3 regions of the Pseudomonas sp. PHC1 genome follow, and region 2 is predicted to be linked to each of the others. Evidence: predicted binding sites of a transcription regulator. Region 2 holds the regulator's gene; each other region holds the start of a gene.
What was found. Region 2 encodes sigma-54, which starts transcription at its own class of promoters, with help from an activator protein. Its sites were predicted from a motif close to ANTGGCATNNANNTTGCTNT; they were not measured.
Positions count from the first base shown of each region.

Region 1 (6,046 bases), on a different contig from region 2:
AGCGCAGAACCGGTTGATCTGCACGCCCGCAACGCTGACGTCCCAATCGGCCACCTGGACGGCGGTCTTGGCGATGTCCGAGCCCTGATCGCCGATCGGCGTGACGCAACCCAGCACCACGTCATCGACCTGGCTGGTGTCCAGCGCCGTGCGCGCCTGCAAAGCGATCAGCAGCCCGGCCACCAGATTTACCGGTTTGACGCTGTGCAGCGAACCGTCGGCCTTGCCCTTGCCACGGGGCGTGCGTAACGCGTCGAAAATCAAAGCTTGGGTCATGACGTCCTCGAACCTGTGCGGTGAGTGAAATTCGTGTTGTCACTGTTGTCTTCGCAGGCCAGGGATTCAATGACCACAGCGCTCAATGACGTTGACGCGCACGCTCAGACGGACGGTCATCCGGGGCTTGGTTAACCGGTTCAGGTGCGCGAGCTGTCTAGCAAAAGGGCGGCAAAGAAGCTGGCAATGGGCCTCATGCCTTTTTAATCGCGAAAGATAGCAAGTACATACGAAATGGATCTAAGCGAAGCGTGACGCGGGCCCTAAGGTGAAGATGTACGTCGTTGTCGTCGGGTTTTGCCGAGGCAGGCGTTCTTCAACAGGAAGTGCAGCGCTTGCCGTCATGGATATGCAGGCAGGCATCAGGAAATAACAAAAAAGGCGGTCAAGCCATGTTCAAACAACCGAAAGTACGGCAAGCAGGGCTCATTCTTTTCGCCACGACGCTGTTGTTGATTCTGCCGAACCTGACCAAGGTCATCGGCTGATTCAAGTTCAAGCGGCAGGTATTGTTTTTCGCTAGTGAAAATGTCATTGGCCCGCTATCCGGGCCAGCGTGGCTGTGCCAACCTTTGCGCACTTCCACGACACTGACGGCGATCACTTGAAAACGCTCATTCTGTTCGGGGCCATGCTGCTGAGCATGCCCCTGTCTGCCGCGCAACTGAACCTGGAGCTGGGCGCGAACAGTCGCACCTGGGAGACCGAGGAGTTGCTCAAGCATCCTCAGGTACAAACCCTCACGATCAAGAATGATGTGTCCTACAAGAAGGACATGACTTATCGCGCCGTGCCGGTTGCCGCACTGCTGACCGGCATCAAACCGGACGATCACCTGCAAGCCGTCGCCCTGGACGGCTTTGCCGCGGAACTGTCCGCCGCGCCGCTGTTGAACAACAAGGGCTCACGCGCCTGGCTGGCCATCGAAGATCCGGCGCAGCCCTGGCCGCCGCTGTCGGAAGGCAAGCACAGCGCCGGACCGTTCTATCTGGTGTGGACGGATCCGCAAGCCGGCCATATCAGCCCGGAACAATGGCCGTTCGAAGTGACGAGCATCAAGCGCATGGCGCCGGTGGCCGAGCGCTTCCCTGCCCTGTCGCCGGACCCTGCGTTGAAGGCCGATGACCCGGTCAATCAGGGTTTTGCGCTGTTCCAGAAGAACTGCCTGGCCTGTCATCGTCTCAATGGTGCGGGCGATGCGCAGTTCGGGCCGGACCTGAATATTCCGTACAACCCCACCGAGTACTTCGGCGCGGACTTCCTCAAGCGCTACCTCCGCGATCCGCAGAGTCTGCGCCAATGGCCGCAGGCGAAGATGCCGGGTTTTTCCGCCGAGGTGTTGCCGGACGCGGATCTGCAGAAGCTGATCGGGTATTTGCAGCACATGGCCGGGCGCAAGCTTGCGCCCGCCAAGTAATCCAGCAACGCCGCTTACTGCTGCTGCACCGAGATGACGGGGGCTGGTGTCGGCGACACCCGCACCTTCGCGTGCATCTGCTCTGACCCGCCGCCCCGGCGCATGCCGCGCACCGGACAGGCGTCGAGGTAATCCAGCCCCACTGCCAGTTTCAGGTGCCGCTCCGGCCGCGCCAGCTCATTGGTCACGTCAAAGCTGTACCAGGCGTCATCGATCCAGGCCTCGGCCCAGGCGTGACTGGCCAGGTGCTCACAATCCTCGCTGTACAGATAACCCGACACATAACGTGACGGCACCCCGAGACTGCGCGCGCAGGCCAGGAACGCGTGGGCGTGATCCTGGCAAACACCCGCCCGTCCGGCGAATGCCTCGGCAGCGCTGGTGTCGACTTCGGTGGAACCCGGCTTGTAGGTCATGTGCTGATTCAAACCGTGCATCAGATCGATCAACGCATTGCGGTCGCGGCGTTGTTTGCAGGATTTCTCGGCAAACGCCCGCAATGCCTCGTCAGCCTCGGTCAGCCGGGTGAAACGCAGGAACGGCAGCGCCGACTGGCTCTCGTGCTCCGCTTCGCGCAACTCGTCGATATCGACCTGCCCCCGGGCGCCGATGATGATCGCTTCGTGGGGCTCGTCCATGGTCAGCACATGCAGGATGTTGCCGAACGGATCGAGCTGGGCGCGCACCGGGCGCGGCAGGTCGAGCTGCCAGCTCAGCACGTGCTGACGCTCGCTGTCGTGGGGGGTCAGGCGCAGGTACTGGATGCTCGCGCGCACCTGATCTTCGTAGTGATAGGTGGTCTCGTGGCTGATGGAAAGTCTCATGCGGCCTCCAGGTAGGAACTGTGAATGGCGTTGCCCAGCTGGCGCACCAGCGGGATGAATTCAGTGAGCCAGGCGTGCAGGCCTTCCTCGAGGATTTCCTGGATGCCGGTGTAGCGCAGGCGTGCGTCCATTTCCGCCGCCAGCCGTTGTGCGGGGCGACCGTTGGCCCCCGGCAACTGGGCCAGGATCTGATCGATCTCTTCGGTGCAGGCCCGCAAGGAACGCGGCACATCGGCGCGCAACAGCAGCAATTCGGCCACATGCCGGGCACCCGGCGCATCGCGATAAATCTCGGTGTAAGCCTCGAACGATGACAAGGCTCGCAACAGGGCACTCCATTGGTAATAGGCGTGAGCGGTGCCGTCGCTGACTGCTTCGGCCTGATCGCCGGCCATTTCGTAACGCGCATCGAGCAGACGCAACGTGTTGTCCGCCCGCTCGATGAACGTACCCAGGCGAATGAAGCGAAACGCATCGTTGCGCATGATCGTGCCGTAGGACGCACCCCGGAACAGGTGCGAACGTTCCTTGATCCACTCGCAGAAACGGCTCATGCCGTAACGGCTGAGGCCCTGATTGGCGATCCCGCGGATCTCCAGCCAGGTGGCGTTGATGTTCTCCCACATGTCGGCGGTGATCCGGCCGCGCACCGCATGGGCGCTGGCCCGCGCCGCACCGAGACAGCTGTAGATGCTCGCCGGGTTGGCCGCGTCGAGGGCGAAGAAGTGCAACAATCGCTCGGCATGCAATTCGCCGTGGCGTTCCAGGTAATCGTCCAGCGTACCGGTGATCAGCAGCGGCATCGCCAGTTCGTGCAGGCCATCGCCACGGCCGTCCTGCGGCATCAGCGACAGCGAATAGCTGACATCGAGCATTCGTGCGAGGTTTTCCGCCCGCTCCAGGTAACGCGACATCCAGTACAGATCCGAGGCAGTTCTACTTAACATGACAGGCTTCCTTCAATCCTCGACCACCCAGGTGTCCTTGGTTCCGCCGCCCTGGGATGAATTCACCACCAGCGAGCCTTCACGCAGAGCGACACGGGTCAAACCGCCGGGTACGACCCGGGTTTCGCGCCCGGACAATACGAACGGGCGCAGGTCGATATGGCGCGGCGCAATGCCGTTTTCGACAAAGGTCGGACAGGTCGACAGCGACAGCGTCGGTTGTGCGATGTACGCGTGGGGCTTGGCCTTGATCCGCTCGCGGAACGCATCGATTTCCGCAGTCGTCGCCGCCGGCCCCACAAGCATCCCGTAACCGCCGGAGCCCTGGGTTTCCTTGACCACCAGATCCGCAAGATTGGCCAGCACGTGGGAAAGTTCAGACGGGTTGCGGCATTGCCAGGTCGGCACGTTTTTCAGGATCGGTTCTTCGTCGAGGTAGAAACGGATCATTTCGGTAACGAACGGATACACCGATTTGTCGTCCGCCACGCCGGTGCCGATGGCATTGGCCAGCACCACATTGCCGGAGCGATACGACGACAGCAGTCCCGGCACGCCGAGCATCGAATCCGGGCGGAACGCCAGCGGATCGAGGAACGCATCGTCGAGCCGGCGGTAGATCACGTCCACCGCTTTCGGGCCGTCGGTGGTGCGCATGAAAACCTTGTCATCACGCACGAACAGATCCGCGCCCTCCACCAGCTCCACGCCCATTTCCCGGGCGAGAAACGCATGCTCGAAAAACGCGCTGTTGAACCGCCCCGGGGTCAGCACCACGACACTCGGGTTGTCGATCGGGCTTGAGCTTTTCAAGGTGTCGAGCAGCAAGTTCGGGTAATGGTCGATGGGAGCGATGCGCTGGGCCGCGAACAGCTCGGGGAACAGACGCATCATCATCTTGCGGTCTTCAAGCATGTAGCTCACGCCGCTCGGCGTGCGCAGGTTGTCCTCGAGCACGTAATACGTGCCGTCGCCGTCGCGCACCAGATCGACGCCGGAGATGTGCGAATAGATATCGCGGTGCAGATCCAGCCCTTGCATCGCCAACTGGTATTGCTCGTTGGCCAGCACCTGCTCGGCGGGAATGATCCCGGCCTTGATGATGCGTTGCTCGTGGTAAAGGTCGGCGAGGAACATGTTCAACGCCTTGACCCGCTGAATGCAGCCGCGCTCGACAATCCGCCATTCACTGGCGGGAATGCTGCGCGGAATGGTGTCGAAGGGAATCAGGCGCTCTGTCCCTTGCTCGTCCCCGTAGAGCGTGAAAGTGATTCCGGCGCGATGAAACAGCAGATCGGCCTCGCGTCGCCGCTGGGCCAGCAGTTCATCAGGCGTCTCGGCCAGCCAGCGGGCAAACTCCCGGTAATGCGGGCGGATCTGGCCGCCGGCATCGTACATTTCATCAAAATAGGTGCGGATCATGCCGTACTCCTTGTCACTCCGGACCTACAGGCCTTCGCAAGGCCCGTGCCATCGGCATAAACGCTTTGATTTCAATCGGTTGGATATTGACGCCGCATGCACCGCACCATTCCTGTGCGGCAAATGCTCCCACCTGATCGCCCCCGCCTCATTGCGACGCAGTCACGTCGCCTATCACCAGCATAGTCAGAGTTGATTTCACTGCCCGTCGGCGGCTGCGGATAATCCGCGCATCCGCTGCAAAAACGTCGCTGACGAAGCACGCAGCCTCACTGTTCCGGCTTGCCTTGGCAGCCCTCCCGGCCTTAACTCTGACCGGTTTCCTCTCCTTGCGGTCTTCCCTTTCAGCCACCTCTTCAGGTGGCTTTTTTTTGCGCCGGTTTCTTGTTTCAGGGTTTTGCCATGCAGCTTTCGCAACGGCAGACACGACAACGGCCGACCCGAAGGTCAGCCGTTGCTCGACGTGTTGCGTCAGTTATCAATTCAAACGATGCCGGTTGCGGATCTCCTGTTTCACGCCCCAGCCCTCGATGATGCCGCCCAAGGGCTCGACCACCGCCGAAAAGCCCTGCTCGAAATCGCCAATGTCATCGTAGGTTGCGTACATCACCTTGCTCAACTCCAGAGACCAGGCGCCGTCGTCGCGCGCACTGACCTGGGCATTGATGGATTCACCGCGAAACTTGCCTGCCGCCCTGCGCGCCCGCTCCTCGTCCGGGAAAATGGCGTAGAACTCGATGGGATGGAATCGTGAAAAATCGAAACCGCCTTCTTTCATGCGGCGCAGCACGCTGCTGCTGATGTCTTCTTGATAGGCTGTGCTCATGAATCGTCCCCCTCGCATAGATGGATAGACTTTCCGTATTCCCTGCACCGGCCCCATGGCCTTGGTGCTACGACAACCGCGTTGCCGGCGGGAAACAAGCATGTAGCTGACAAGACCAGACCTTAGCGATCCGTTCGCTGATCTCGCTTGCAGAGTAGCCCCAAGATAGAGCCGCTGCCAAGGCCTGGTACGTAATGTAAAAGAAGATTCAGATTGGGGTGATGCTGCGGATTTCGATGCTGTTCTGGGTTTTCAGGTTTTTAACGCCGGCATCGGCGGTGCGCCCTTCCAGATCGTTCAGGTCAAGCTCGGCGGCGACCGGCAGCAATCGTTC
Region 1 is NZ_JBJXHJ010000027.1:53,617-59,662, reverse strand. Features, by position in the region: gene ACKJSM_RS25650 (acetyl-CoA C-acetyltransferase) at 1-276, opposite strand, end outside; gene ACKJSM_RS25645 (c-type cytochrome) at 908-1,693, shown strand; gene ACKJSM_RS25640 (transglutaminase family protein) at 1,708-2,517, opposite strand; gene ACKJSM_RS25635 (alpha-E domain-containing protein) at 2,514-3,464, opposite strand; gene ACKJSM_RS25630 (circularly permuted type 2 ATP-grasp protein) at 3,477-4,886, opposite strand; gene ACKJSM_RS25625 (ribonuclease E inhibitor RraB) at 5,365-5,712, opposite strand; gene ACKJSM_RS25620 (hypothetical protein) at 5,921-6,046, opposite strand, start outside.
Region 1: ACKJSM_RS25630 (circularly permuted type 2 ATP-grasp protein) is a predicted target of sigma-54. The motif match lies at 4,920-4,939, and genes of this name have one in related genera.

Region 2 (6,046 bases):
GTAGTCGGCATGGGCAAGTCCGGGCACATCGGCAACAAGATTGCCGCGACCCTGGCCAGCACCGGCACCCCGGCGTTTTTCGTGCACCCGGCCGAGGCCAGCCACGGCGACATGGGCATGATTACCCGTGACGACGTGATTCTGGCCCTGTCGAACTCCGGCTCCACCAATGAAATCGTCACCCTGCTGCCACTGATCAAGCGCCTGGGCATCCAGCTGATCAGCGTCACCGGCAACCCGCAATCGCCATTGGCCAAGGCCGCCGAGGTCAATCTCAACGTTCACGTCGAGCACGAAGCCTGCCCGCTGAACCTGGCACCGACCTCCTCGACCACCGCCGCGCTGGTCATGGGCGACGCCCTGGCCGTGGCACTGCTGGAGGCGCGCGGCTTCACTGCCGAAGATTTCGCCTTTTCCCACCCGGGTGGCGCACTGGGCCGACGCCTGCTGCTGAAAGTGGAAAACGTCATGCACGCCGGACAGGAACTGCCGCAGGTGAAGCGCGGCACCCTGCTCAAGGACGCGCTGATGGAAATGACCCGCAAAGGCCTGGGCATGACCGTCATTCTGGAAGCCGATGGCAAACTGGCCGGGATTTTCACCGACGGCGACCTGCGTCGCACCCTGGATCGCAGCATTGATATCCACAGCGCCACCATCGACCAGGTGATGACGGTGCACGGCAAGACCGCACGCGCCGAGATGCTTGCCGCCGAAGCCCTGAAAATCATGGAAGACCACCGAATCAACGCGCTGGTTGTCGTGGATGAAGAGGATCGCCCGATCGGCGCCTTCAACCTCTCCGACCTGCTGCGCGCAGGAGTGATGTAAATGAGCACCGATCTGCTGCAACGCGGCAAAGCCATCAAACTGGCGGTCTTCGACGTCGATGGCGTCCTCACCGATGGGCGCCTGTACTTCCTTGAAGACGGCAGCGAGTTCAAGACTTTCAATACGCTCGATGGCCAGGGCATCAAGATGCTGATGAACGCGGGCGTACAGACTGCCATCATCAGCGGTCGCAAGACCCCGGTGGTCGAGCGTCGAGCCAAGAACCTGGGCATCCCTCATCTGTTTCAGGGACGCGAAGACAAACTGGTGGTTCTCGACGGTCTTCTGGAACAACTGGGCCTAAGCTATGAACAAGTGGCATATCTCGGTGACGACCTGCCCGACCTGCCCGTGATCCGTCGCGTGGGGCTGGGCATGGCCGTGGCCAATGCCGCAGCTTTCGTGCGCGAACACGCTCACGGCATCACCCTCGCCCGTGGCGGCGAAGGTGCCGCCCGCGAATTCTGCGAACTGATCCTGCGCGCTCAAGGCAGCCTCGACGCCGCCAACAACGCGTACCTGTGAGTCCAATCATGTTTAGCAAAAAGTTTCGCAACATCCTGCTGTTCGGTTGCATCGCAGCGATTTTTGGTGCGGTCGGCTACTGGAACATCAGCCCGGAACGCTTCCTCGACAAACCGCCGGTTTCGGCAGAGGAAAGCCCGATCGACTGGTATGCGACCAATACCCACACGATCCAGTACCTCGAAGACGGCAAAGTGCAGTACGAAATGACGTCCGACAAGGCTGAGCACGTCAAGGCGACCGACATTACACTGGTCACCAAACCCGACCTGAACATGTTTCGTGGCACCGACTTCCCATGGCACGTGACGAGTGAACGCGGCGAAGTGAACTCCGGCGGCACCGAGGTCGAACTGATCGACTCGGTACGCGTCAAGCGCACCGACGAAAAGAACCGCGACACCCTGATCACCTCCACTCGCATGACGGTGTTCCCACAGCAGCAATATGCGCAGACCCAGCAACCCGTTAGAATCGACGGCGCTGGCGGTGTATCGACTGGCGTAGGAATGAAAGCGTATTTGAAGGAAAGCAGGATACACCTGCTATCGAACGTAAGAGGACAGTATGAGGCTCGTTAAAACCCTCCCTATTTTGCTCAGTCTGGGCGCAGCACTGGGAAGCGTGAGCGCCTGGGCTCTGCCGAACGATCAAGAGCAGCCAATCCGCATTCAGGCCGACGATGCCCAGCTGGACGACAAGAACGGCGTTGCCACCTATAAAGGCGACGTGATCATCACCCAGGGTTCGATGATCGTCAAAGGCAACACCGTGACCATGACCCGTGCGCCCAACGGCGACATCGACGTTGTGACTTCGGTGGGCAACCTCGCCTACTTCGAACAGCTGCAGACTGCCGGCGACACCAAGCCTGTTCAGGGCTGGGGCGTGACCATTCAGTACCACGCACAGCAGAACCGCGTTGTGCTGATCGACAAGGCAAAAGTCGTCGACAAGGACAACAACACCACTCAGGGCGAGAAGATCGTCTATGACACGGTGAAAAAACTGGCCAGCGCCGGTCGCGCTACCGGCAGCAAGGTCACCGAGGCGCGTCCGCGCATCGACATGGTGATCCAGCCGAAGAAGAAAACCGACGAGAAAACCCAGTAATGGCAACTCTGAAAGCTCAGCACCTGGCCAAGGCCTATAAAAGCCGCCAGGTCGTGCGCGACGTCAGCCTGTCGATCGACAGCGGTCAGATCGTCGGCCTGCTCGGCCCGAACGGCGCCGGCAAGACCACGTGTTTCTACATGATCGTCGGCCTGGTTCAGGCCGATCAGGGTCGCGTACTGATCGACGACCTGGACGTCAGTCACCAGCCAATGCACGGTCGTGCCAAGGCCGGTATCGGCTATCTACCGCAAGAAGCGTCGATCTTCCGCAAACTGTCGGTAGCCGACAACATCATGGCCATTCTCGAGACTCGTCAGGAGCTCGACAAGGCCGGTCGTCGCAAGGAGCTGGAAAGCCTGCTGCAGGAATTCCACATCAGCCACATCCGCGACAACCTCGGCATGAGCCTTTCCGGTGGTGAGCGCCGCCGAGTGGAAATCGCCCGCGCACTGGCCACGGCACCGAAATTCATCCTGCTCGACGAACCGTTCGCCGGTGTCGACCCGATCTCGGTCGGCGACATCAAGCAGATCATCCACCACCTCAAGGCCAAGGGTATTGGTGTACTGATCACCGACCACAACGTCCGCGAGACGCTGGATATCTGCGAAACCGCCTACATCGTCAACGACGGTCAGTTGATCGCCGAAGGCGACTCCGCGACCATCCTCGCCAACGATCTGGTGAAGGAAGTGTATCTGGGTCACGAGTTCCGCCTGTAAGCACGACGGCATTCGACCAGCCGTCCGGGTGCTGTAACGTTGAAGCGCCTTTTTATACGCTTTTATTGTTACAGCGCTCTAGGCAAACACGACAGTTTCAGGCATATAATTTGCTTAAGTTTGGCGCCTCGGCGCCCTGTAGTGGATGGCGCATAGCGCCGGCGAATAAGGTGTTAAGCCCCTGCCATGAAACCATCGCTAGTCTTGAGAATGGGCCAGCAGCTGACGATGACACCGCAGCTGCAACAGGCCATCCGCCTGCTCCAATTGTCGACCCTGGATCTGCAACAGGAAATCCAGGAGGCTCTGGAATCCAATCCGATGCTCGAACGCCAGGAAGACGGCGACGACTTCGACAACTCCGATCCCATGGCCGACAACGCCGAACAGAAGCCCAACACCGAGATCCAGGAACCCTCCTACCAGGAGACCGCGCCGACAGTCGATAACCTCGAAGACGGCGAATGGAACGAGCGAATCCCCAACGAACTGCCAGTCGACACCGCCTGGGAAGACGTCTACCAGACCAGCGCCAGCAGCCTGCCAAGCAGCGACGATGACGAGTGGGACTTCACCACCCGCACTTCCGCCGGTGAGAGTCTGCAAAGCCATCTGCTGTGGCAGTTGAACCTGGCACCGATGTCCGACACCGATCGCCTGATCGCCGTGACCCTGATCGATTGCATCAACAATCAAGGCTACCTCGACGAGACCCTCGAAGAGATCCTTGACGCCTTCGATCCGGAGCTCGATATCGAACTGGACGAAATCGAAGCGGTCCTGCACCGTATCCAGCAGTTCGAACCGGCTGGCATCGGCGCACGCAACCTGGGCGAATGCCTGCTGCTGCAATTGCGCCAGCTGTCGGCCAAGACCCCTTGGCTGGCCGAAGCCAAGCGCCTGGTTACCGATTACATCGATCTGCTCGGCAGCCGCGACTACAGCCAGCTGATGCGTCGCATGAAACTCAAGGAAGACGAACTTCGCCAGGTCATCGAACTGGTGCAGAGCCTCAACCCGCGCCCCGGTTCGCAGATCGAGTCGACCGAAGCCGAATACGTGGTGCCTGACGTGATCGTGCGCAAGGACAACGAACGCTGGCTGGTGGAGCTGAACCAGGAGTCGGTGCCCCGCCTGCGGGTCAACGCCCAGTACGCCGGTTTCGTGCGCCGCGCCGACACCAGCGCCGATAACACCTTCATGCGCAATCAGTTGCAGGAAGCCCGCTGGTTCATCAAGAGCCTGCAAAGCCGCAACGAAACCCTGATGAAAGTGGCCACCCAGATCGTCGAGCATCAGCGCGGTTTTCTGGAGTACGGCGACGAAGCGATGAAGCCCCTGGTCCTGCATGACATCGCAGAAGCGGTGGGCATGCACGAGTCGACGATTTCCCGCGTGACTACGCAAAAATTCATGCATACCCCTCGGGGCATATATGAACTGAAATACTTTTTCTCCAGCCATGTGAGCACCTCCGAAGGCGGCGAATGCTCGTCCACGGCGATCCGCGCGATCATCAAGAAACTGGTCGCCGCGGAAAATCAGAAAAAGCCGTTGAGTGACAGCAAGATCGCTGGTTTACTGGAGGCACAAGGCATTCAGGTGGCTCGCCGCACCGTCGCCAAGTACCGCGAATCCCTCGGGATCGCGCCTTCGAGCGAACGCAAGCGGTTGATGTAAGCCACGTTACAGCGTTCCAGTGGCAGGCTCTTCGGCCTGCCGCTTTATGCACTGGCAACGAAGGAGAAGCTGTATGCAAGTCAACATCAGTGGACACCAACTGGAAGTGACCCAGCCTCTGCGCGAGTACATCGAGCTCAAGCTCAAGAAGCTCGAAGGGCATTTCGACAAGATCACCAACGTGCAAGTCACGATGTGTGTCGAAAAGCTGAAGCAGAAAATCGAAGCCACGCTGCATATTCCCGGCAATGAGGTCGTCGCCAACGCGGAACATACCGATATGTACGCTGCGATCGACGCGCTGACCGACAAGCTCGATAAACAACTCAAAAAGCATAAGGAAAAGACCCAGAGCCTGCTTCAGGGCGCTACCGGTCGATAACCCCCACCCCCATGATCCGACTTGAAAGTATCCTGACCCCCGGCCGTTCCCTGGTGAACGTGCCGGGCGGCAGTAAAAAGAAAGCCCTCGAACAAATTGCCAACCTGATCGCCCGGGAAGTCCCGGATCTGGAGATGCAAGATGTCTTCGAGGCATTGATTGCCCGTGAAAAACTGGGTTCTACCGGTTTTGGCAACGGCATCGCCATCCCCCACTGCCGCCTCAAGGGCTGTGAAGCGCCGATCAGTGCGCTGATGCACCTTGATGCCCCCATCGATTTCGACGCCATCGACGGCGCGCCCGTGGACCTGCTGTTCGTCCTGCTGGTGCCGGAAGCCGCCACCGATGCGCACCTGGAGCTGTTACGCCAGATCGCCAGCATGCTCGACCGCAAGGACGTGCGCGAAAGACTGCGCAGCGCGCCAAGCAACGAAGCCTTGTACCAGGTTGTACTGGAAGAACAGAACAGGCCGTAACCATGCGCTTGATCATTGTCAGTGGCCGTTCCGGCTCGGGTAAAAGTACCGCCCTGGATGTCCTTGAGGACAACGGCTACTACTGCATCGATAACCTGCCGGCCGGTCTACTGCCGGAACTGGCCGAACGGGCCCTGATTCATACCGAGCTGGCGCAGCCACTGGTGGCAGTATCGATCGATGCACGCAATCTGCCGAGCCATCTGACCCGTTTTCCGGAATTACTTGAAGACGCACGCGCCAAGCATATTCAATGCGATGTCCTGTACCTGGATGCCGACGAAGAAACCCTGCTCAAGCGTTTCTCTGAAACT
Region 2 is NZ_JBJXHJ010000016.1:85,157-91,202, forward strand. Features, by position in the region: gene ACKJSM_RS19520 (KpsF/GutQ family sugar-phosphate isomerase) at 1-831, shown strand, start outside; gene ACKJSM_RS19525 (KdsC family phosphatase) at 832-1,356, shown strand; gene lptC (LPS export ABC transporter periplasmic protein LptC) at 1,365-1,937, shown strand; gene lptA (lipopolysaccharide transport periplasmic protein LptA) at 1,924-2,469, shown strand; gene lptB (LPS export ABC transporter ATP-binding protein) at 2,469-3,194, shown strand; gene ACKJSM_RS19545 (RNA polymerase factor sigma-54) at 3,381-4,874, shown strand; gene hpf (ribosome hibernation-promoting factor, HPF/YfiA family) at 4,948-5,256, shown strand; gene ptsN (PTS IIA-like nitrogen regulatory protein PtsN) at 5,268-5,732, shown strand; gene rapZ (RNase adapter RapZ) at 5,735-6,046, shown strand, end outside.

Region 3 (6,046 bases), on a different contig from region 2:
GTGGTGAGCATGGCAACGCGATCTACCTGCATTGCCCGAACCTGATCAACATTCAGTTCCAGGCGCTGCGGCCCAAGTTCGAGGCGATTGCCGGGGTCTTTGGCGTCAAGCGGGTAGGGCTGATGCCCAGCGAGCGGCGGCACATGGAATTGAATGCGCTGCTCGGTGCGCTGGAGTTTCCGGTGCTGTCGATCGACATGGGCGGCTCCATCGTGGCGGCCAACCGGGCGGCGGCGCAGTTGCTCGGGGTGCGGGTGGACGAGGTGCCGGGGATTCCGCTGTCGCGTTACGCCGAGGATTTCGACCTGCCGGAACTGGTGCGCGCCAACAAATCGCGAATCAACGGCATGCGGGTCAAGGTCAAGGGCGACATCTTTCTGGCCGACATCGCGCCGCTGCAATCGGAGCACGATGACAGTGAGGCCATGGCCGGTGCCGTGCTGACCTTGCACCGGGCGGACCGCGTCGGCGAGCGCATCTACAACGTGCGCAAGCAGGAATTGCGTGGCTTCGACAGCATCTTTCAGAGCTCCAAGGTGATGGCGGCGGTGGTGCGCGAAGCACGACGCATGGCGCCGCTGGATGCACCGCTGCTGATTGAAGGTGAAACCGGCACCGGCAAGGAATTGCTGGCGCGGGCCTGTCACCTGGCGAGCCCGCGTGGGCAGTCACCGTTGATGGCGCTCAACTGCGCGGGGTTGCCGGAGTCGATGGCCGAGACCGAGCTGTTCGGCTATGGCCCCGGTGCCTTTGAAGGGGCGCGGGCCGAAGGCAAGCTCGGGCTGCTGGAGCTGACAGCGGGTGGCACGCTGTTTCTCGATGGCGTCGGCGAAATGAGCCCGCGCTTGCAGGTGAAATTGCTGCGTTTCCTGCAGGACGGCTGCTTCCGGCGGGTGGGCAGTGATGAAGAGGTTTATCTGGATGTGCGGGTGATCTGCGCAACCCAGGTGGACCTGTCGGAGTTGTGCGCTCGAGGCGAGTTTCGCCAGGATTTGTATCACCGCTTGAACGTGCTGTCGCTGCATATCCCGCCCCTGCGCGAATGCCTCGACGGTTTGACGCCGCTGGTGGAACATTTCCTCGATCAGGCCAGCCGGCAGATCGGCTGCGCGCTGCCGAGGTTGGCGCCAGCGGCGATGGACCGACTCAGTCACTACCATTGGCCGGGCAACGTGCGGCAACTGGAGAACGTGCTGTTTCAGGCGGTTTCGCTGTGCGACGGCGGCACGGTCAAGGCCGAGCACATTCGCTTGCCGGATTACGGTGTGCGTCAGCCGCTTGGCGATTTTTCCCTCGAAGGCGGGCTCGACGAGATTGTCGGGCGCTTCGAGAAGGCGGTGCTGGAGCGTTTGTATTCCGAGCACCCGAGCAGTCGGCAACTGGGCAAGCGGCTGGGGGTTTCTCACACCACGATTGCCAACAAGTTGCGTGAGTACGAAGTCGGTAAGGAGTCAGGCAGCGCCTGATCACACCCACGCTGAGCGTTCCCACTCGGACGCTTCGACGTGGGAACGATCCGCGATCAGGGTCAGGTGTTTGCCGCCAAGCGGCATGACACCGCCGGTTTTTCGTCTTCGATACATTTCCCTCCTTTGCGCAAAACCCCTCAAGTCCTTTGTTTACCGGGGTGTCGGCCGCCAGAAAAAAGTTGGTCTGCAAATTGCTTATGGCTCAGCAGTACAGCGGTGGGCGGCAAACGTCCGGCATGCAGAGGAAAGAGTGTGGACAAGTACCTTTATGTGGCAATGACCGGCGCCAGCCAGAACGCACTGGCGCAAAAGGCTCATGCCAACAACCTGGCGAACATCTCCACCAATGGTTTTCAGCGCGACCTGGAGCAGGCGCGTTCGATGCCGGTGTTCGGTGACAGCTTTCCGGCGCGTGCGTTTGCCATGAGCGAACGGCCCGCCACCGACTTCACGCCAGGTTCGCTGGTGCAGACCGGCCGTGACCTCGACGTCGCCGTGTCGGGCAATGGCTGGATCGCCGTGCAGAACCCCAACGGCGGTGAAAGCTATGTGCGCACCGGCAGCCTCAATATCGATGCCCTTGGTGTGTTGCGTGCCGGCAACGGCATGCCGGTCATGGGCAATGGAGGGCCGATCGCCGTACCGCCGGAGCAGCAGGTGGAAGTCGGTGAAGACGGCACCATCAGCATTCGTGCGATGGGCGAAGGCCCGCGCGTCATGGCTGAAGTCGACCGGATCAAGCTGGTCAACCCGGACATCAAGAACATGAACAAGGGCCTGGACGGTTCGATCTACACCAAGGACGGCCAGCCTGCGCCGGCCGATGCCAACGTCAAGCTGGTGTCGGGTTTCCTGGAGTCGAGCAACGTCAATGCCGTGGAAGAGATGACGTCGGTGCTGGCCCTGGCCAAGCAGTTCGAGTTGCACGTCAAGATGATGAACACCGCCAAAGACGACGACCAGGCCATGGCTCGGGTCTTGCAGATCAGCTAATTATCAGAACGTCGCGCCGTAAAACAGGCGCACGAGGAGAATCGAATGCTTCCGGCTCTATGGGTTGCCAAAACCGGTCTGTCCGCCCAGGACACCAACCTGACCACCATTTCCAACAACCTGGCAAACGTGTCGACCACGGGTTTCAAACGTGACCGCGCCGAGTTCCAGGACCTGCTGTACCAGATCAAGCGTCAGCCAGGCGCCCAGTCGACCCAGGACAGCGAACTGCCGTCGGGTCTGCAAGTGGGGACCGGTGTGCGCATCGTCGGCACTCAGAAGAACTTCACCGCCGGCAGCCTGCAAACCACCGAGCAGCCGCTGGACATGGCCATCGACGGGCGCGGTTTCTTCCAGATTCTGCAGCCGGACGGCACCACGTCCTACACCCGTGACGGTACTTTCCACCTCGACTCCAACGGCCAGATCGTCAACGCCAGCGGTTTTGCCCTGGAGCCGGCCATCGTCATCCCGAACAACGCCCAGACCTTCACGGTCGGCCGCGACGGTACCGTGTCGATCACCGTTGCCGGCAACGCCGCTTCGCAAGTGATCGGCAACCTGCAAACCGCCGACTTCATCAACCCGGCCGGTCTGCAAGCGGTGGGCAACAACCTGTTCCTGGAAACCGCCGCTTCCGGTGCGCCGCAAGTCGGCACGCCGGGCCTGAACGGTTTCGGCACCACCCTGCAGAACACCCTGGAAACCTCCAACGTCAGCACCGTGGAAGAGATGGTCAACATGATCACCACCCAGCGCGCGTACGAGATGAACTCCAAGGTGATCTCCACCGCCGACCAGATGCTCTCGTTCGTAACGCAGAATCTGTAATCAAGTCTATGAGGCGGCCATGAGGTCGCCTGCAACACCGTGAGGTAAGGGTCATGAAGCGCTTTGTATCTGTTGTGGCATTGAGTGGGGTCGTCTCGCTCGCGGGCTGCGTCGCTCCGACGCCCAAGCCCAATGATCCTTACTACGCCCCGGTGTTGCCGCGCACACCGTTGCCGTCGGCCGCCAACAACGGCTCGATCTATCAGGCCGGTTTCGAGCAGAACCTGTACAGCGACCGCAAGGCTTTTCGGGTCGGTGACATCATCACCATCACCCTCAACGAAAGAACCCAGGCCAGCAAGAACGCCAACTCGCAGGTGGCCAAGATCAGCAAGACCGGCATCGGCCTGACGTCGCTGTTCGGCAGCAGTGCAACCACCAACAACCCGATCGGCAGCAATGACCTGAGCCTGAGCGCCAGCTACGAAGGCGACCGCGCGACCAAGGGTGACAGCAAGGCGGCCCAGGGCAATACCCTGACCGGCTCGATCACCGTGACCGTCGCCGACGTGCTGCCCAACGGCATCATCGCCGTGCGTGGCGAAAAGTGGATGACCCTCAACACCGGCGACGAGCTGGTGCGGATCGCCGGTCTCGTGCGTGCCGATGACATCGCCACCGACAACACCGTGTCTTCGACCCGGGTCGCCGATGCGCGCATCACCTACTCGGGCACCGGCTCGTTCGCCGATGCGAGTCAGCCAGGCTGGTTCGACCGTTTCTTCCTCAGCCCGCTGTTCCCTTTCTAGGTGGCTACGTTGAATTTCAGAAGCCTCATGGTGGCCGCATTTTTGTTGTCGGCGGCCTTCAATGCACAAGCCGAACGGTTGAAGGACATCGCCAGCATTTCCGGCGTGCGTTCCAACCAGTTGATCGGTTACGGCCTGGTGGTCGGTCTTAACGGCACCGGCGACCAGACCACGCAGACCCCGTTCACCCTGCAGACCTTCAACAACATGCTCTCGCAGTTCGGCATCAAGGTGCCGCCGGGATCGGGCAACGTGCAGCTGAAAAACGTTGCGGCAGTGTCGGTGAGTGCTGATCTGCCGGCGTTCGCCAAACCGGGTCAGCAGGTCGACATCACCGTGTCGTCCATCGGTAACTCCAAGAGCCTGCGCGGCGGCACCCTGTTGCTGACCCCGCTCAAGGGTATCGACGGCAACGTCTACGCCATCGCCCAGGGCAACCTGGTGGTCGGCGGTTTCGATGCTGAAGGTCGTGATGGTTCGAAGATCACCGTCAACGTTCCGTCGGCCGGTCGCATCCCTGGCGGGGCGTCGGTCGAGCGTTCGGTGCCGAGCGGTTTCAACCAGGGCAACAGCCTGACGCTGAACCTCAACCGCTCCGACTTCACCACCGCCAAACGCATCGTCGACAAGATCAACGACATGCTCGGCCCGGGCGTGGCCCAGGCCATCGATGGCGGTTCGATCCGTGTGACCGCGCCGCTCGATCCGAGCCAGCGCGTCGACTACCTGTCGATCCTGGAAAACCTCGAAGTCGATCCGGGTCAGGCGGTGGCGAAAGTCATCATCAACTCGCGTACCGGCACCATCGTCATCGGCCAGAACGTGAAGGTGTCGCCGGCCGCTGTGACTCACGGCAGCCTGACCGTGACCATCACCGAAGACCCGATCGTCAGCCAGCCGGGCCCGCTGTCCAACGGCCAGACCGCCGTGGTGCCGCGCTCGCGGGTGAATGCCGAACAGGAAGCCAAGCCGATGTTCAAGTTCGGCCCGGGCACCACCCTCGACGAGATCGTCCGTGCGGTGAACCAGGTCGGCGCCGCGCCGGGTGACCTGATGGCCATCCTTGAAGCACTGAAGCAGGCCGGCGCGTTGCAAGCCGACCTGATCGTGATCTGAGGACGGCGACCATGGATATGCGCAAAAGCGGTCTGGTCAGCAGCAGCGATTCGGGTTCGTACTCCGACCTCAATCGTCTGAACCAGCTCAAGGTCGGCGACAAGAACAGCGATGCGAACATGCGCAAGGTCGCGCAGGAATTCGAATCGCTGTTTCTCGGGGAAATGCTCAAGTCGATGCGTTCGGCCACCGAAGCGCTCGGCCAGGACAACCCGCTCAACACGCCGGCAGCCAAGCAGTATCAGGAAATGTACGACCAGCAGCTGGCGGTTTCCCTGTCCCGCGAGGGCGGGGGTATTGGCCTGGCCGACGTGCTGATGCGCCAGATGTCGAAGAACAAGCCGATGGCGCCGGGTGAGGCCGCGGCCGCATCCGCCGCCAAGCAGGAAGAAGCCAGGGCCAAGGCCGCTGATGTGGTCACGCCGATTGCCGCCGGCACCGTGGCCACCCATGGCCCGTTGTCGCGACTCAATGGCGAGCGTCCGCTGTGGGCGTCGCGTTCGGTGCATGCGCCGAACACCGAACTGTCCCATCGCAACGACATGCAAATGATCAACCAGCGTCGTCTGGCACTGCCGCCGAAACTGGCGGACCGCTTGCTCGCAGGTCTTGTGCCTTCGGCCACGCCGGCGGCGGCCACTCAACTGCCGCAACGCGCCACGACTGCCGCTGTCACCGGTTCCGGTCCGCTGTACAACGGCGACTGGCTGGCCCGCGCCGAGGCAGACAAGGCCTCTGGTGGACAGATGCAGATTTACGGCCGCGCCATGGCGCAGATCCCGCTGGCGCCCGCCAAGCGCGCATTCAGCAACGCCGACCAGTTCGTCAACACCATGCTGCCGATGGCGCAGGAAGCCGCGGCACGCATCGGCGTCGATCCGCGTTATC
Region 3 is NZ_JBJXHJ010000010.1:126,670-132,715, reverse strand. Features, by position in the region: gene ACKJSM_RS15675 (sigma-54-dependent transcriptional regulator) at 1-1,466, shown strand, start outside; gene ACKJSM_RS15670 (flagellar basal body rod protein FlgF) at 1,722-2,462, shown strand; gene flgG (flagellar basal-body rod protein FlgG) at 2,508-3,293, shown strand; gene flgH (flagellar basal body L-ring protein FlgH) at 3,347-4,042, shown strand; gene ACKJSM_RS15655 (flagellar basal body P-ring protein FlgI) at 4,070-5,158, shown strand; gene flgJ (flagellar assembly peptidoglycan hydrolase FlgJ) at 5,170-6,046, shown strand, end outside.
Region 3: ACKJSM_RS15670 (flagellar basal body rod protein FlgF) is a predicted target of sigma-54. The motif match lies at 1,648-1,667, and genes of this name have one in related genera.